Regions from separate parts of the Microbacterium dextranolyticum genome, predicted to be linked through region 3. Evidence: predicted binding sites of a transcription regulator. Region 3 holds the regulator's gene; each other region holds the start of a gene.
The links. Region 3 encodes LexA, which represses DNA repair genes until DNA is damaged. Its sites were predicted from a motif close to TCGAACANNTGTTCGA; they were not measured.
Positions count from the first base shown of each region.

Region 1: the regulator LexA is predicted to act here: its motif matches at 2,923-2,938, upstream of imuA' (DnaE2-dependent mutagenesis accessory factor ImuA').
Region 2: the regulator LexA is predicted to act here: its motif matches at 3,239-3,254, upstream of ruvA (Holliday junction branch migration protein RuvA).

Region 1 is NZ_JAFBBR010000001.1:2,164,668-2,170,323, forward strand. It holds gene JOE64_RS10000 (error-prone DNA polymerase) at 1-541, opposite strand, end outside; gene JOE64_RS10005 (DNA polymerase Y family protein) at 541-2,181, opposite strand; gene imuA' (DnaE2-dependent mutagenesis accessory factor ImuA') at 2,184-2,900, opposite strand; gene JOE64_RS10015 (HNH endonuclease) at 3,215-3,712, opposite strand; gene JOE64_RS10020 (peptidoglycan DD-metalloendopeptidase family protein) at 4,074-4,988, opposite strand; gene JOE64_RS10025 (iron-dependent transcriptional repressor DtxR) at 5,266-5,656, opposite strand, start outside.
Region 2 is NZ_JAFBBR010000001.1:1,626,894-1,632,549, forward strand. It holds gene pdxS (pyridoxal 5'-phosphate synthase lyase subunit PdxS) at 1-149, shown strand, start outside; gene pdxT (pyridoxal 5'-phosphate synthase glutaminase subunit PdxT) at 208-816, shown strand; gene JOE64_RS07475 (DUF1697 domain-containing protein) at 813-1,355, shown strand; gene JOE64_RS07480 (YebC/PmpR family DNA-binding transcriptional regulator) at 1,366-2,124, shown strand; gene ruvC (crossover junction endodeoxyribonuclease RuvC) at 2,198-2,764, shown strand; gene ruvA (Holliday junction branch migration protein RuvA) at 3,276-3,899, shown strand; gene ruvB (Holliday junction branch migration DNA helicase RuvB) at 3,892-4,929, shown strand; gene JOE64_RS07500 (preprotein translocase subunit YajC) at 5,005-5,436, shown strand; gene secD (protein translocase subunit SecD) at 5,479-5,656, shown strand, end outside.
Region 3 is NZ_JAFBBR010000001.1:1,014,038-1,019,693, reverse strand. It holds gene hisH (imidazole glycerol phosphate synthase subunit HisH) at 1-491, opposite strand, end outside; gene hisB (imidazoleglycerol-phosphate dehydratase HisB) at 488-1,099, opposite strand; gene JOE64_RS04530 (histidinol-phosphate transaminase) at 1,186-2,280, opposite strand; gene JOE64_RS04525 (LysM peptidoglycan-binding domain-containing protein) at 2,346-2,720, opposite strand; gene lexA (transcriptional repressor LexA) at 2,996-3,658, shown strand; gene JOE64_RS04515 (hypothetical protein) at 3,692-4,999, shown strand; gene JOE64_RS04510 (S9 family peptidase) at 5,102-5,656, shown strand, end outside.

The sequences.
Region 1 (5,656 bases), 1.2 Mb from region 3:
GCCGCCCCTTCTCGCCGCCCGCGAGCTGGGCGTGCGTGATCGCCGCGGCGAGGCGATGGTACCCCTCCTCCCCCCGGGCGAGGACGAGCAGGTGCTCGGCGTCGGGATCGGCGGCACCGGAGCGGGAGGGCGCGGCCCCCGCGCGGGGTGCGACCCCGGCCAGAGCCGCGTCGGGCGAGCTCGCGAGCGAGAGCTCGGCGCCGAAGACGGTGGCCAGGGCGAGCTGCTCGGCCGCCTCGGCGAAACGGACGATCCCGTAGAAGCCGTCGTGATCGGTGACGGCGAGGGCATGCAACCCCAGGCGCTCGGCCTCTTCTGCGAGCTCCGCAGGAGAGGAGGCGCCGTCGAGGAACGAATACGACGAGTGGGCGTGCAGCTCGGCGTAGGGCACGACGTCGTCGGGGCGCTCGATCTTCGGTGCCCGGTAGGGCCCGCGCTTGCGCGAGAACGCCGGGCCGTCGCCGCCGTCGGGTTCGGTGCCCTGGCTGCTGAGCAGGCGTTCCATCTCAGACCAGGTCACCGACGGATTGTTGAATCCCATCAGTCGTACACCCCCTCCGCCTGCCAGACCCCTGCCTCGCACACGAGCAGCCACGCCCCCTGCATGTGGTCGACGATCTGGAATCGATGAGCCCATCGCGCCCGCTCGGGATCCCACCCGCGCTCGATCACGGGCCACGGCCCCGCCCATTGCCGGATGCCACGACGCTGCCCCGGTCCGGAGGCGCCCGGTGTCACGAGCCACACCGGCTCGGCGGTCACCTCACCCCGGGCATCCACGGCGACCATGTCGCCCTCGCCGTCGAGCACGGCGACGCTCAGCGCTCGCGGGAACACGCTCGCCGGCAGCGGCCCCGGCACGCTCCCCGGCCAGGGCCGCGCCGCGGCATCCGACGACACCCGCGCATCGCCCCAGGGCACGAGCTGCTGCCGCTCCGCAAGCCAGCGGCCGCCCCCGATCTCGGGGATCAGCACTCCCTGATGCCCGAGCATGGCCTGCACCCGGGACAGCGCGTGATGCACCCGTTCTTCCGGCCCCGAGCCGAACAGCCGCGCCGTGTGGTGCGCCGCGGCATCCACCCCCTCGGGTTCGATCCGCACGCTCGTGACCGCACTGCGGAGCCCTCCCGTCGCCGCGCCGCGGGGCGGGCGTGCCGCCCTCGACCCCGTCGGCGCGGTCGAGGCTGCCTGCTCGGCGAGCTGCCAGCGCACCCGGTCGACGATCGCCGCCGCATCGAAGGCCCCGGGGTGCAGCCAGACCCGATCGCTGCGATCGCCGTGCTCGCCGGTGAGCACGACGCGCAGCTCGGTGCACACGAGTCCCTGCGCCCCGAGCCGTGAGGTGAACTCCTCGGCCGGAAGACGCAGCCCGAACGCGATCTGATCCGCGAGAGCGACGGGGGGCTCGAACACGACCTCGCGATGCAGCTCGGGAGGCGGCACACGCGCGGTCACCGGGCGCGGATCGCGGCCGGTGACGAGAGCGTGCAGCCGGATGCCGGGCGCCCCGAATCTCTCCCCCAGCCGGTCGGCCCCGAGATCGGCGACCTCGCCCAGTCGCTGGACACCGAGTCGGGCGAACAACCCCGCGATCCCCGGGGTCTCACCTTCGAGCACACCGACCGACAACGGCGCGAGGAAATCTGCTGCGCCCCCTTCGGGCACGATGCGCACGGGGTCGGCCGCACGCGTGCCGACGCGAGCGACCTGCTCGGCGGTGAACGCACCGTCGGCCACCCCGACGCGGACGTCGTCGATGCCGAGCGCGACCACGACCCCGGCGAGCACGGTCGCCGCGGCCGCTTCGGACCCGTAGTACCTGGCCGGCCCCTTCGCCTGCAGCGCGCACAGGCCGGGATGGATCAGCTGCACGCCGGGGGCCGCCTCTTCGATGCCCGCGATCACGGGGGCGAAGACCCGATGGTCGCGCACCGGGTCATCCGTCACCACGATCAGTTGCGGGCACCGCGCCTGCGCATCGCGTCGACGCTGCCCCCGGCGCACCCCCTCTGCGCGCGCCGCCGCAGAGCAGGCCATCACGACGCCCTTCGCGAAAACGGCGATCGGCGCGGCGGGATCGGGGGGATCGTCGCCGTCGCGCGCGAGCGCGACGATCGGCCAGTCCGGCACCCAGACGACGAGACTGCGCGGCGGGAGGTCCGGCGCGACGGCGACGCCCATGCTCACACCGCCCGGGCCATCGGAACGGATCCCGTGAACGGGACGGGGCGCGCCGCGGCATCCCACCCCCGCTCCACGGGGGCGACGGCGCCGTCGGCGTCCGGCAGCAGCACCCGGCCCGTCCGCGGCGCGGGAAAGCGCCGGCTGGTCACCGTGATGGTCAGCTCACGACCGGAGAGTAGGCCGTACCCGTCGCCGAGGCCCGTCCATGACGGATCCCCCACGTCGATCATGGCCTCGGTCTGCGGCCAGGGCCCCTGCACGAGCAGCACCGCTTCACGCTCGCGCATGCGGGCGGCCAGGCGCGCGATGTCGCCGTCCGTCGCCCGTGCGGGTGGACGGACCGCCACGACCGGCAGCACATCGGCGATCGCCGAGGTCACCGCGAGCCATCGCTCGCCCGGATCGGGGACGATGACCAACCGCGACAGATCGACCCCCGCCGCACGAGCCGCCTCGACCCCCAGATGCGGCATGCCCACGGCGGCGCACCAGGCGCCGTCCTGCGACGGCCGGGCGAACAGCGCGAACAGGAGCGAGGTCGAGCGCCCGAGGGAGTACGACGCGCCGGGCCGCAGACCGCCGCCGGGCAGTAGGGCGGCGAGGGCACGGGGAACAGGCAGCACCGGCGTCTCGAGACGCCGCCCCTGCATCCGCTGCATCTGGGCGCGGAGGGTGCTCACGGTGTCGGCGACATCCGCGGCAGCGACATTCCCCACGATCGGCCTCACTTCATCAGATTAGAACTTTTGTTCTAATCTCTCAATCCAGTGAGTTCGAAGATAGCCACGGCATCCGACATCGCTCTCAGCCGCGTGCGCGCCTCACTTCCCGTCGCGAAACCGCGCTTGTGTCACGCAAAAGAGCCCCAAAGCGTACACACGGGAGGTCTCGCGGGGAATCCGCACCCCGAGACGGACGAGGCAGACGAGACAGACAGAGGTCAGCGCGGGGGCGCACCAAGCGGGTCAGACGCGGCAGACGCGGCAGGCGCGAGGGGCGCGCCAAACGCGACAGACACGCCAGGCGCGGGTCAGGCGGCGAGCGAGAGGTAGGGCTCCCACGCGGGGTCGGAGCGCTCCGTGCCGCGCACGGTCCACTGCGTGCCGCGCGGCGGCTGCGGCGTCCACCGCAGCTCCCAGTTCATCTCCTGCGGCGTGCGGTCGCCCTTCACGTTGTTGCAGCGCAGGCACGCCGCGACCAGGTTCTCCCACGAGTCCGCTCCCCCGCGCGAGCGCGGCAGCACGTGATCGATCGTGGTCGCCCCCTTTCCGCAGTACGCGCAGCGGTTCCCGTCGCGACGGAGCACGCCGCGGCGGGTCACCGGCACGCGCCGCGCCCCGGGAACCCGCACATAGCGGGTGAGCACGATCACGGCGGGTCGGTCGACGTGACCGCGGATACCCCAGACCGGGCTCTCGTCGATCCGCTCGATGACGGTCGCCTTCTCGTTCATGACGAGCACGAGGGCCCGCTTGAACGACACGACGGCCAGGGGTTCGTATCCGGCATTCAGTACCAGGGTGCGCATGCGTGTGTCCTCTCGAACGGCCGTGACGGCTTCAGCGGCCTTTTCGGTGCGAGATCGCAGACGTCTCAGAGGGTGCAGGCACGAAAAAAGGCGCTGTCATGAAGACAGCGCCTTGATGTCACCGCGAAGGTCGCGGCAGTCGTGTACCCGATGCCGAAGGACATAGCGGCCGGAGGCGTTCCGGCAGAGGGCATCCATGGTGCGGATGCGGTCTCCTGCGATGTCCATCGACTCCCCCTCGGCTTCTGCGAGCGTCGGGATCAGAGTAGTACAGGCGGCAGACGGTTCGGCGAAAAGCAGATGAACGGATGCCCGTGTCGCCACAGGCATCCGTTCATCACGTCGTTCTCGGACCGGAGGGTCAGCGGACGTTGGCGGCGAGCCAGTCCTCCGCGTAGATCCACGAACCGTTGACGTAGATCTCGAGGTGCAGATGCGTGCCGAATGCGCGGCCCGTGTCGCTCACCTGTCCGATGATCTGACCGGCGCGAACGGTGTCGCCGACCGCGACGCGACGCGATCCGTAGAGCATGTGGGCGTAGAGCGAGGTGACGCTCTGACCGCCGACGTTGTGGGCGATCTTGACGTACACGCCCCAGCCGGGGCCGTCCTCGTCGGAGGCGACGACGACACCGTCGGCGATCGCGTAGATGGGGGTGCCGCGGGCGACCATGTAGTCGGTTCCCTTGTGGCCCGCGTACGGCTCACCGAAGTGGTCGAAGTACGGCAGGGGGCGCACGACGGATCCCGCAGGGGCGATCGTCTCGGCGAGCGATCCCGAGTACGTCGATCCCGAAGTGGACCCCGAGCTCGCGCTGGCGGTCGCGCTGGCGGCGGCCGCGGCGAGGCGGGCGGCTGCGGCAGCCTTGGCCGCCTCCTCGTCCTTCTTCGCCTGGATCTCTTCGGGGGTCGTGGCCGAGTACGAGCCGCGCGCGAGGGCCGCGGGGGTCGCCTCGGAGGCGACGACCAGCGACTGGGCGTTCTCGGCGGCGACCTGCTGCATCGTCGTCACAGCCGCCTCGGCCGGCACGGTGCCCGCAGCGGTTACGGCGGCGGGCACGGCGACCGTGGCCACGAGACCCGCGACGGCGGCGACGGTGAAGAAGCTGCGCATCGGGTGGGGCTTGCCGGCGGCGCGGCGCTCGGCGCGCGTCTGGCGGGCAGGGGCGGATGCCACGGGGCGGGGCGTCACGAGACGTCGTGCACGGCTCCGCAGAGCGGTCTTCGTCGGCTCGGACTCGGGTGTCCCTTGCGACGGGTCGAACGTTTCAGCCAATTGTCCTCCGGCGCCTCTGCGCACGCACCCGAAAGGAGCTGCACTGGTTCGTCGGCACTCGGTGTCAGGGCACAGATGTACGGGTGTCACCGAGCGGACGACGAACCTGTGAGGCAATTCGCGCGGCGGTCCGTGGCGGGCTTCTCGCCACTGGGACTTTTCGAGGCTACCCGAAGGTAACGAATATGTCACGCACAGCCCATCGCACCCAGGTCTCTCCCACCCGGCACTCAGGTTCGCGCGCGCGGCGAGCGCACGGCGAGGGAGCCGAGACGCCTCAGGATCGCGGTGCGGCGTCGACCAGGAAGATGTGCGACGCGACCTCCACGGGCAGCTCGAGCCCTTCGTCGAAGCCCTCCATCTGCACGAGGACGTAGCCCTCGTTGAAACGGAAGTCGCCGGCCGCGCCGGGCACGACACCCGCGTCGCGCAGCTGGGTCAGCAGCTCGGGGTCGACCTGGACGGGCTCAGCCAGGCGCCGTACGGTGCCACTGAGGGGTCCGCCGGTCTCGTTCAGCTGGCGGACGAGTCCGACCACGCCGTCATCGAAGGTGTGGGCCGGTGCGTCGCCGAGCTGGTCGAGACCCGGAATCGGGTTGCCGTACGGCGACTCGGTCGGATGCCCCAGCAGCTCGATCAGGCGACGCTCGACGAGCTCGCTCATGACG
Region 2 (5,656 bases), 610 kb from region 3:
CGCGGGCGGCCGCGATCGTGAAGGCCACGACGTTCTTCGACGACCCGACCGTGATCGCCGCGGTCTCGCGCGGCCTCGGCGAGGCGATGGTCGGCATCAACGTGACCGATCTTCCCGCCCCGCACCGTCTCGCGGAGCGCGGCTGGTGAGCACCCGCCTCGCGGCGCGTCTGCCCTCCGTCTCGGCGCGGTGTCGACGGGTGCGGTCGTGACCCGCGTCGGGGTGCTGGCGCTGCAGGGCGACGTCCGGGAGCACAGCCGGATGCTCGTTCGGCTCGGAGCCGACGTCGTCCTGGTGCGCCGGCCGGAGGAGCTGGAGGCGGTGTCCGGGGTCATCCTCCCCGGGGGAGAGTCCGGCGTGATCGACAAGCTCGCGCGCGAGTTCGGGCTGCGCCTGCCGATCTGCGCGGCGATCGCGCGCGGCCTGCCCGTGTACGGCACGTGCGCGGGGCTGATCCTGCTCGCCGACCGCATCGCCAATCCGAGCCCCGGCCAGCAGAGCTTCGGCGGCCTCGACATCACGGTCGAGCGCAACGCCTTCGGCCGCCAGGCGGAGTCGTTCGAGACCGATCTGCAGGTGCAGGGCATGGAGCGGGCGGTGCACGCCGCCTTCATCCGGGCACCGGTCGTGGTCGAGCGGGGGCCGGACGTACGTGCGATCGCGACGCTCCCCGACGGTCGCGTCGTCGCCGTGCGTCAGGAGAACCTCCTCGGCACCGCCTTCCACCCGGAAGCCACGGGCGAGACGGGATTTCACGAGCTGTTCCTCGAGATGATCGCCGCGCGAACGGACGGTGTCGATAGCGTTCGGGTATGACGACCTGGGTCGCGCTTCTGCGCGGAGTCAACGTGAACGGCATCACCATTCGCAGCGCCGACCTGAGCGCCCTTTTCCGGGAGCTCGGGTTCACCGACGTGACGACGGTGCTGGCGAGCGGGAACGTGCGGTTCCGCGCCGACGCCCGCGCGGCGGACAGACCCGCTCTCAAGGCCACGATCGAGCGTGCGCTGCGGGAGCGCTTCGACTACGACGCGTGGATCGTGCTCGTCTCGCTCGATGAGCTGCATGCGGCGCTCGGAGCCTACCCGTTCGACGCCGAGGACGACGGACGACAGCCGTACGTCGTGTTCTGCAGCGACGCGACGGTGCGTGACGCGCTCTCGGACGTCGCTGCGCGGCTCGACCCGGCCGAGGATCCGGTGCAGGTCGGGCACGGCGTCGTCTTCTGGAGCCCCGAGAAAGGGCGCACGCTCGACACCCCGTTCGGCAAGGTTCTGGGCAAGGCCGCCTACAAGAAGAGCACGACGACACGGAACCTGCGCACCCTCGCGAAGATCGTCGACGCGGCCCCGTAAACTGGAGCGCATGTCCGGACACTCCAAATGGGCCACGACCAAGCACAAGAAGGCGGTCATCGACTCTCGCCGTGCCAAGTCGTGGGCCAAGCTCATCAAGAACATCGAAGTCGCGGCCAAGCTCGGCGGCGCTGACCTGCAGGGCAACCCGACGCTGTTCGACGCCGTCCTGAAGGCCAAGAAGACCTCGGTCCCCAAAGACAACATCGATCGTGCGATCAAGCGCGGTGCCGGGATCGGCGGCGAGTCGGTCGAGTATTCCTCGATCATGTACGAGGGCTACGGTCCCAACGGTGTCGCGCTGATGATCGAGTGCCTGACCGACAACAAGAACCGGGCTGCCGCAGAGGTGCGTACGGCTCTGAGCCGCAACGGCGGCACGCTCGCCGACCCGGGGTCGGTTGCCTACAACTTCACCCGCAAGGGCGTCATCGTCGTCGCCGAAGAAGGCACGACCGAGGACGACGTCATGATGGCGGCGCTCGAGGCCGGTGCGGAGGAGATCGAGCCGCACGCGCAGGGCTTCGAGGTCGTCACCGAGGCATCCGACCTGGTCGCCGTGCGCAGCGCGCTGACCGACGCCGGTATCGAGTACGAATCCGCCGACGTCGAGTTCGTGCCGAACCTCAAGGTCGAGATCGACGCCGACACCGCTCGCAAGATCTTCCGCCTCATCGATGCGCTCGAAGACAGCGACGACGTGCAGAACGTCTTCAGCAACTTCGACCTGTCCGCCGAGGTTCAGGCCGAGCTCGAGAACGACGAGTGATCGCAGGGGCGTCGTCCGGCGCCCACCCGCGTTTCAGGAGCGGATGCCGCACCCCGCCGCGTAGCGTAGGGGAGTGGCATCCGCTCTTCGCGTCCTCGGCATCGACCCGGGACTCACCCGCTGCGGCGTCGGCGTCGTGGACGTGCGGGCCGACCGGTCGGCGTCGCTCGTGCACGTGGGCGTGGTGCGCTCCGACGCGGGGATGCCAGTCGGTGAGCGCCTCGCCGTCATCGCTGCGGGGCTGAGGGCTGTTCTTGACGAGCATCGCCCCCAGGTCGTGGCGGTCGAGCGCGTCTTCGCACAGCAGAACCGTTCGACGGTCATGGGCACGGCGCAGGCGAGCGGGGTCGCGCTGCTCCTGGCTGCCGAGCGGGGACTGCCGGCGCACACGCACACCCCGTCCGAGGTCAAGGCCGCCATCACCGGATACGGGGCGGCCGACAAGCGTCAGGTGCAGACGATGGTCGCGCGCGTGCTCCGACTGGACGCTCTGCCGCACCCGGCGGATGCCGCGGACGCGCTGGCAATCGCGCTGTGCCACGCCTGGCGGCGGGGTGACCCGTCGGTGTCGACGGGCTCCGGCGCGCTGACCCCCGCGCAGCGCGCCTGGGCGGACGCGGAGCGCGCAGCCCGGCGCTGAGCGTCGCCGCTCACGTGTCGCTGATCCCCTTCCCGTGGGCGCGACGCTTCGTCGGGGCGGGCTCCGTGCACCTCGCATGGTGTGCCACTCCGGGGCATCCTCCACAAGGTTCGGGGTCGCTTCTGGTCACCTCGTGTGGGTTGTGGCGACCGGAGGAGACCCCACACCCGTGATAGAGCGACTACTGGCGACCCCGAACCCGCGGGGGATGGGTGCGGGCGACCAGGGGCGCCGCAGAACTCGTGAGGGAGTGAAGGTGGGGCGTGAGGGGGCCCATCGCGGCGTGACCCTGCGAGTTCGGGGTCGCTTCTGGTCGCCTCGTGTGGCTTGTGGCGGCCGGAGGAGACCCCGAACCCGCGAGGGGACGACTACTGGCGACCCCGAACCTGTGGGGGATGGGCACGGGGGGACCGCAGGCGACCCGAAATCTTCCGAGCATGGAGGATGAGCGAGCCCACCCGCCGCGCGTGTCGCTCGAACAAAGATCCGAAGCCGCTCGTAGGCTGTGTGGATGATCTCCTCACTGCGCGGTCGTGTGCTGCACGTGGATGCCGAGTCGGTGATCCTCGAGGTGGGCGGCGTCGGGTTCGCCGTCGCGGTGACCGCGCAGGTCGCTCGCTCGCTCCACCTCGGCGACGAGACGATGCTGCACACGAACCTCATCGTGCGCGAGGACGCCCTCTCGCTCTACGGCTTCGCCGAGCGCGACGAGCTCGAAACCTTCGCCCTGCTGCTCAGCGTGTCGGGCGTGGGGCCAAAGTCGGCCCTCGGGGTGATGTCATCGCTGACCGTGGCGCAGATCGCCGACGCGGTGTCCGCCGAAGACGACGCACCCTTCCGTCGCGTCTCCGGTATCGGGCCGAAGACGGCGAAGCTCATCGTCGTACAACTGGCCGGCAAGCTCACCGCGCCTGCGGCGCACCGGGCGAGCACGCCGGGTGCGGCATCGGCGCCGATCGCAGCCCAAGTCGTCGCGGCGCTGATCGCTCTGGGCTGGAATGAGCGGGTGAGCGCAGAGACCGTGCGCGACGTGTCAGAGGATGCCACGGCCGCCGACCTCTCCTCGGTGCCGGCGCTCCTGAAGCTCGCCCTGGCGCACCTCGGTCCGAGCCGGACGGAGCAAGCGCGTGGCTGACGATTCCGCACGCGATCCGCGCGAAGCGCAGGACGAGACCGAGCTGGCGGTCGAAGGCGCGCTGCGTCCGGTCTCGCTGGCCGAGTTCGTCGGTCAGCAGAAGGTCCGCGGGCAGCTCCAGCTCCTGCTCGATGCGGCGCGCATCCAGCAGCGCCCCGCCGATCACATCCTGCTGTCCGGCCCGCCCGGGCTCGGCAAGACGACCCTGGCGATGATCGTCGCCCACGAAAGCGGTCGGCCGCTGCGCCTGTCGTCGGGCCCCGCCATCCAGCACGCCGGCGACCTCGCCGCCCTTCTGTCGAGCCTCGTTCCGGGGGAGGTGCTGTTCATCGACGAGATCCACCGCATGGCGCGCTCCGCCGAAGAGATGCTCTACCTCGCGATGGAGGACTTCCGGATCGACATCATGGTCGGCAAGGGGGCCGGTGCCACGAGCATCCCGCTGGACCTGGCCCCCTTCACCCTCGTGGGGGCGACGACGCGGTCGGGTCTGCTGCCCAATCCGCTGCGGGACCGCTTCGGCTTCACCGCGCATCTGGAGTACTACGAGCCGGACGAGCTCGAACGCGTCATCGCCCGGTCGGCGACCGTCCTCGGGGTCGATGTGCCGCCCGTCGCCCGCGACGAGATCGCTCGCCGCTCGCGGGGTACACCCCGTATCGCCAACCGCCTGCTGCGGCGCGTCCGCGACTACGTGATCGTGCACGGGGCATCGGACGCGGCGGCGACGGAGGGCGACGTTTCTGCCGCTCTGGAGCTCTACGATGTCGACGCGATCGGCCTCGACCGCCTCGACCGAGCGGTGCTGGATGCCGTCGTCCGCCGTTTCCGCGGCGGTCCGGTCGGTCTCAGCACGCTCGCGGTGACGGTGGGTGAGGAGGCTGAGACGATCGAGTCCGTCGTCGAGCCCTACCTCGTGCGGATCGGCTTCCTCGGGCGGACGCCGCGCGGCCGTGTGGCGACTCCCGAGGCGTACGCGCACCTGCGCGTGAGGCCGCCGTCCGAGGCGCTGAGACTCGATGTCCTATAATCACTGAAGGCTTCTGCCGTCTTCCCCACGCCCGACCGCGCCCCGACGCCGGGTGTGCACCCGAAAGGTCACCTCATGGACATCCTCCTGCTCGTCGCGATGGCGGGTCTGCTCGTCTTCATGTTCTGGAGCTCGCGTCGCCGGGCCGCCAAGATGAAGTCGGAGCAGGAGGCGAAGGCGCGGGCGATGGTTCCCGGCGTCAAGGTGCTTCTTCAGGGCGGGCTGTACGGCGTGCTGGTGGAGTACGACGGTGAGGACCTCTCCAAGTCCGCGCGCGTCGCACTGGCGCCGGGTGTCGAGGTCGAGGTGCACAGCCAGGCCATTCTCCGCGTCGTCGACGAAGAAGAGGGTACGGTCACCGAGGACGAGTTCATCGAAGCCGAGGCCGACCAGGCGGAGTACGTCGCCGATGTCGCCGACGGCGAGATCACCTCGGTGAGCGAGGACCAGGCACGCGATCGCGCCGCCGCCTCCGACGCCAAGCCTGAAGACAAGCCCCTGGCCTGAGCCTGCCCGCTTCGTGCGGCACATCGAGAAAGCTGACCACCTGTGGCCTCTCCTACCCCTGCGCGCCGAGCCTGGCGTGCACTGACCGGGCTGCTCGCCGTCGTCGCGCTGCTCTTCGGCATCAACGCCCTCGGCGTCTACGTGTTCAAGAACGGCAGCGGCGAGCCGGCGAGTTCCTGGCTCCCGGCGCTCGCCCTCGACCTCGAAGGCGGCACGCAGA
Region 3 (5,656 bases):
GCACGGAACGGCTTCATGGGCTCCAGCGTCCAGTGCTGGGCGCCGTAGGAGTGCACGAAGTAGAAACGCTCATCGGCGATCCCGTCGAAGAGCACCGACCCTTCGCCCGGGCGAACGGTGTTCCAGCCCATGTGCGGCAGGACGGGCGCGTCGAGTTCGGTCACGGCGCCAGGCCACTCGCCGAGCCCCGGGGTGTCGATGCCGCGCTCCACGCCCAGCTCGAACATGACCTGCATGCCCACGCAGATGCCGAGGACGGGCAGCCCACCGGACAGACGCCGCTCGATCATCTCGTCGCCGCGACTGGCCCGCAGCGCGTCCATGACGGCGCTGAACGCACCGACGCCCGGGACCAGCAGACCGGCCGCATCCTGGATGAGACCACGGTCGTCGGTGAGGCGCGCGTCGGCGCCGGCGGCGATCAGGGCCTTCACCGCCGAGTGCACGTTGCCCGAACCGTAGTCGAGCACCGCGACCAGCGGCGCCGTCACAGAGCACCCTTCGTGCTGGGGATCCCCGTGACGAGCGGATCGAGCGCCTTCGCTTGGCGGAACGCGCGGGCGAACGCCTTGTACTCCGCCTCGGCGATGTGGTGAGGATCACGTCCGCCGAGAACGGTCACGTGCACCGTCAGCCCCGCGTTGAAGGCGATCGCCTCGAAGGTGTGGCGCACGAGCGACCCCGTGAAATGACCACCGATGAGGTGGAACTCGTAGCCTGCCGGCTCGCCGGAGTGCACGAGGTACGGCCGGCCGCTGATGTCGACGACGGCCTGAGCGAGCGCCTCGTCGAGGGGCACCAGGGCATCGCCGTAGCGCGAGATCCCGGACTTGTCGCCGAGGGCCTGACGGATCGCCTGGCCCAGGACGATCGCGACGTCCTCCACGGTGTGGTGGGCGTCGATCGGCGTGTCGCCTGACGCACGCACCGTGAGATCGGTCAGCGAGTGCTTCGCGAACGCGGTCAGCAGGTGGTCGAAGAAGGGCACTGACGTGTCGATGCGGCTCTGGCCGGTGCCATCGAGGTCGAGCTCGAGCTCGACCGTCGACTCACTCGTCGCACGGCGGATCGAGGCCGTGCGGGGGGCGGTGTCGGTCATGCCCTGAGTCTAGCGAGGCGAACGGATGCCCCGTGGTGTCGCGCGGGGCTGCTCCCACCGCCGACGCGCGCGCGAATCGGCCGCGGTCAGGTGTGCGCACCGCCCGGCCCGAGTGAGGCGAGCGCGTCGAGGAACGCGGTCGACTCGGCCTCGGTGCCCGCCGTGACGCGCAGACTACGCGGCAGCCCGACGTCGCGGATCAGCACACCTTGGTCGTAGAGCGCCTGCCACGTCGCTGCGGGGTCATCCACCCCGGCGAACAGCACGAAGTTCGTCCAGCTCTCGAACGGCTCGTAGCCGAGCGCGTCGAGCGTGACGGAGATGCGGTCGCGCTGGGCGACGATCTCGTCGACCGTCGCGAGCATCGCCGGCGCATGCCGCAGGGCGGCGATCGCCGCCGCCTGCGTGAGACCGCTGAGGTGATACGGGAGCCGCACGAGATGCAGCGCGTCGATCACGGCGGGATCGGCGGCGAGGTAGCCGACGCGGGCGCCCGCGAACGCGAACGCCTTGCTCATGGTGCGTGACACGACGAGCCGCTCGCGACCGGGGAGCAGGGTCAGGGCGGACCGGGAGTCGTGGGGCGCGAATTCCTGGTAGGCCTCGTCGACGATCACGATGCCATCGGTCGCCTCGTACACGGCCTCGATCACGTCGAGGCCCAAGGGCGTGCCGGTGGGATTGTTCGGCGCGCAGAGGAAGACGAGATCGGGATCCGCCTGCTCGATCTGACGGCGCGCGTCGTCGGCGTCGAGCGTGTAGTCGACGCCGCGCGTGCCGGCGATGTACTCCGCCCCCGTCGCCCGGGTCAGCAGAGGGTACATCGAATAGGTCGGCGCGAAGCCGAAAGCGGTCCGCCCCGGCCCTCCGAAGGCCTGCAGCAGGTGCTGCAGGACTTCGTTCGAGCCGTTGGCCGCCCAGATCTGGTCAGCGGCGAGCCCGTGCCCCAGGTAGTCCGCGAATCCCTCGCGCAACACGGTGAACTCACGGTCGGGATAGCGGTTCACCTCGCGCACGGCCCGTGCGATCGCATCCACGATGTCGTCTGCGACGTCTTCGGGGACGGGGTGGGTGTTCTCGTTGACGTTGAGGGCCACCGGCAGCGGGGCCTGGGGTGCGCCGTAGGGCTTCAGGCCGCGCAGATCGGGTCTCAGGGGGAGGTCATCCAGACTCGCACTCACAGCCCCATCGTAGAGCGGTGTCGGCGGGCCGGATGCTTCGGGTGACACGCCGGCGTACCGCCGCGTCAGCGCGCCGGAGCGTACTGCTGCGGGATGGCGATGCTCTCGCCGGCCTCGATGGCTCCGGACGGCAACGCGTTCAGACGCACGATCTCGTCCACGACGTCGCGCGGGTCGACGCCCGGCGCGACGTCCTGCGCGATCGACCACAGCGTGTCGCCGGGCATGACCGTCACGTGGGAGAACGTACCGGCAGGTGCGCCGTTCTCGTTCGACGCGAGCGCCCCGCCACTGGAGAGGATCACGACGCTCAGAGCGATCGCGGCGGGGACCGAGACGAGCATCGCCACGACACGACGACCGCGCGTCGTGAGACGCAGCCGCGTGGCGGGCACGCGGGTGGCCAGAGCGGGGTGTGCGGACATGTCGATGGTGGTCATGGTCCCTCCTCAGGGCGGTGCCTCGGATGTCGGGATCTTCGTGCCCGAACCTCGCGACGCGAGGATCAGGTCAGAAGTTCTGTTCCGAAGATATCTTCGATGTATCGGACTGTCAAGCGATCTCGAACTCGGAGGCGAATCGAAAGCGACACGCGGACGCCTGGCATCCGACGCCGTTCCGACCGGATACGGTTTCGATGACGACAGCACATCACCGACCTCCGACATTCGAAGAAGAGATCCATCGGAGGCGGACGATCCGTGAGGAGAACGCCATGGAGAAGCCGCAGACACGCCGGCGCAAGAGCCTGAGCGAGAAGCAGCTGGCGATCCTCGACGTGATCCAGCAGTCGATCTCACGGCACGGCTACCCGCCGAGCATGCGCGAGATCGGCGACGCGGTGGGGCTGAAGTCGCTCTCCAGCGTCACGCACCAGCTGAACCAGCTCGAGCTGAGCGGCTACCTGCGACGCGACGCCGGCAAGACGCGCGCCATGGAGGTCCTGATCGATCTGCCCGGCGCGGCGACCGAGAACCCGGCCGACCTGTCGCCGGCCCTCGGCGATGCGGCACTCGTGCCGCTGGTCGGCCGTATCGCGGCGGGCGTTCCCATCACCGCCGACCAGCAGGTCGAGGAGATCTTCCCGCTCCCCCGCCAGCTCGTGGGCAAGGGAGACCTGTTCATGCTCAAGGTGAGCGGGGAATCGATGATCGACGCCGCCATCTGCGACGGCGACTGGGTGGTCGTGCGCTCGCAGGCGACCGCCGACAACGGTGAGATCGTCGCCGCGATGCTCGACGGGGAGGCGACGGTGAAGACGTTCCGTCAGCGCGACGGCCACACCTGGCTGCTGCCGCGCAACAGCGCGTTCGAGCCGATCCTCGGCGACGAGGCGGTCGTTCTGGGCAAGGTGGTGGCGGTGCTGCGCGCCGTCTGAGCGCTGTCCGCGCCCGTCCGACACAATGTCGGTGTGACTGCCCGCACTCCGCGTCGCCCGCACGCACACCGCGCGGCGCCCGATCCACGCGACGCGCCTTCCGTACGTCGGCGAGTGGGCGCATGGCGCGCGTGGCTTTCGGCGATCTGCCTGATCGTCGCGGCGATCCTGGTCCCGGTGTCGATCGTCGGCGCCTGGGCGCGAGCGCAGCTGGTCGATGAGGATGCCTTCGTGGCGACCCTCGCGCCCCTGTCGTCCGACGCGGACGTTCGGCAGATGATCGTCGACGAGACCATGCGCGCGATCACCACCCAGACCGACTTCGGCGCGCTCACATCGGACGTCATCGACGCGGTGGCGTCGCTCGGGCTGCCGGCGAGCGCCGTGTCGGCGCTCGACCTTCTGAAAGAGCCCGCCGCCGCGGGGCTCGAGGGGATCGTCCGGCGCGGGATCACCGATGTCGTGGACTCGGATCGGTTCTCGGAGATCTGGGCGACGACGCTTCGCACGACCCATCGCGCGCTGGTCACGGCGGCGACCTCCGATGGCGGCGGCCTCGTCGTCCGCACCGAAGACGGTGTCGGCATCCAGATGGGCGAGATCGTCTCGCAGGTGCGGCAGGGCCTGCAGGCCCGGGATGCCCGCGTGGCGCGACTCATCCCCCAGGTCGATCACGTCATCGTCCTCGGCGACGGCCAGTCCCTGCAGCTGCTGCGCTCGGGGTACGGCCTCGTCGTCGCCGCGGGGTGGTGGCTGCCGTTCCCGACGATCGGCCTCTTCGTCCTCGGCGTGCTGCTCGCACGACGGCGCACGACCGCGCTGCTCGGAGCCGGCGTCGCGCTTCTGGTGGGCGGAATCGTGCTCGTCGCCGGCATCGCGATCGGCTCGGCCGCCGTCTCGACCGCCGCGTCCGGATCCGGCCTCTCCCCCGCCGGCCTCGGCGCCGTCTACGGGCTGCTCTCCGAGGCGCTCTCGCGCACCGCCGTCGTCACGGCGTTCGTCGGCGCCGTCGTGGCCGCGCTGGCGTGGTCGCGCAGCGGCGGGCGCACACCGTCACGATTGCGGATGAGCCTCGGTGCGCTGAACGCGGAGGCTCGGCGCGCACTCGCGCTGCGGGGTCTGGACACCGGAGCGTTCGGCGCCTGGCTTTTCCGGCATCCGACGGCGATCGGCGTGATGCTTCTCGTGCTCGCCATCGTCTGGCTCGCTCTGCTGCGCCCGCTCACCCTCGGCGACGCGGCGGGGGTCTTCGCCGTGCTCCTGATCACCTGGTGGCTCAGTGCACTTTTGCAGCGTCGCCCCGACGAGCGCGGCGACGACTCCGCGACCGAGCGGGGCTGAGGGCCAGGCAGGGGGCATCCGGGCACCCGAGAGATCGGGGCATCGGATGGCGACAGACACGAAAGGCGATGAACACGCGCCGTCGACGGATAGCGTGGAGTGATGGTCTCGGTGCATCCCTTCGGTTCTTGGCCGTCCCCGCTGTCGGCGCAGTGGGCCTCGTCCGCCGCCCCCCGATTCGAGGGCGCGGCATTCGTGGGCGACGAGATCTGGTGGGGCGAGTCGTTGCCCGCCGAGGGCGGCCGCACGACGGTTCGCCGCCGCACCGCCGCGGGCACCGTCGACACCGTGCTGCCGTCGCCGTGGAGCGCACGGTCGCGGGTGCACGAGTACGGCGGCGGCGCGTGGACGGCGACCGAGACGGGCATCCTGCTGTTCGTCGAGAAGACCGATCAGCGGGTGTGGGCCCTCGGCCCCGACGGAGTCCCCCGCGCACTCACGCCCGAGGATCCGGCGGCGCGCTACGGCGGCCTGCGCCGGCGGCACGGTGCCCTGCTCGCCGTCCTCGAGCGGGGCACCGACGGCATCCCCCATCGCGCGATCGTGCGCATCGCGATCGAGGGCCCCGAGCCACGGGTGACCGAACTGGTCTCGGGGAGCGACTTCGTCGCCCAGCCGGACCTCTCCCCGGACGGCACGCGGCTCGCGTGGGTCGCG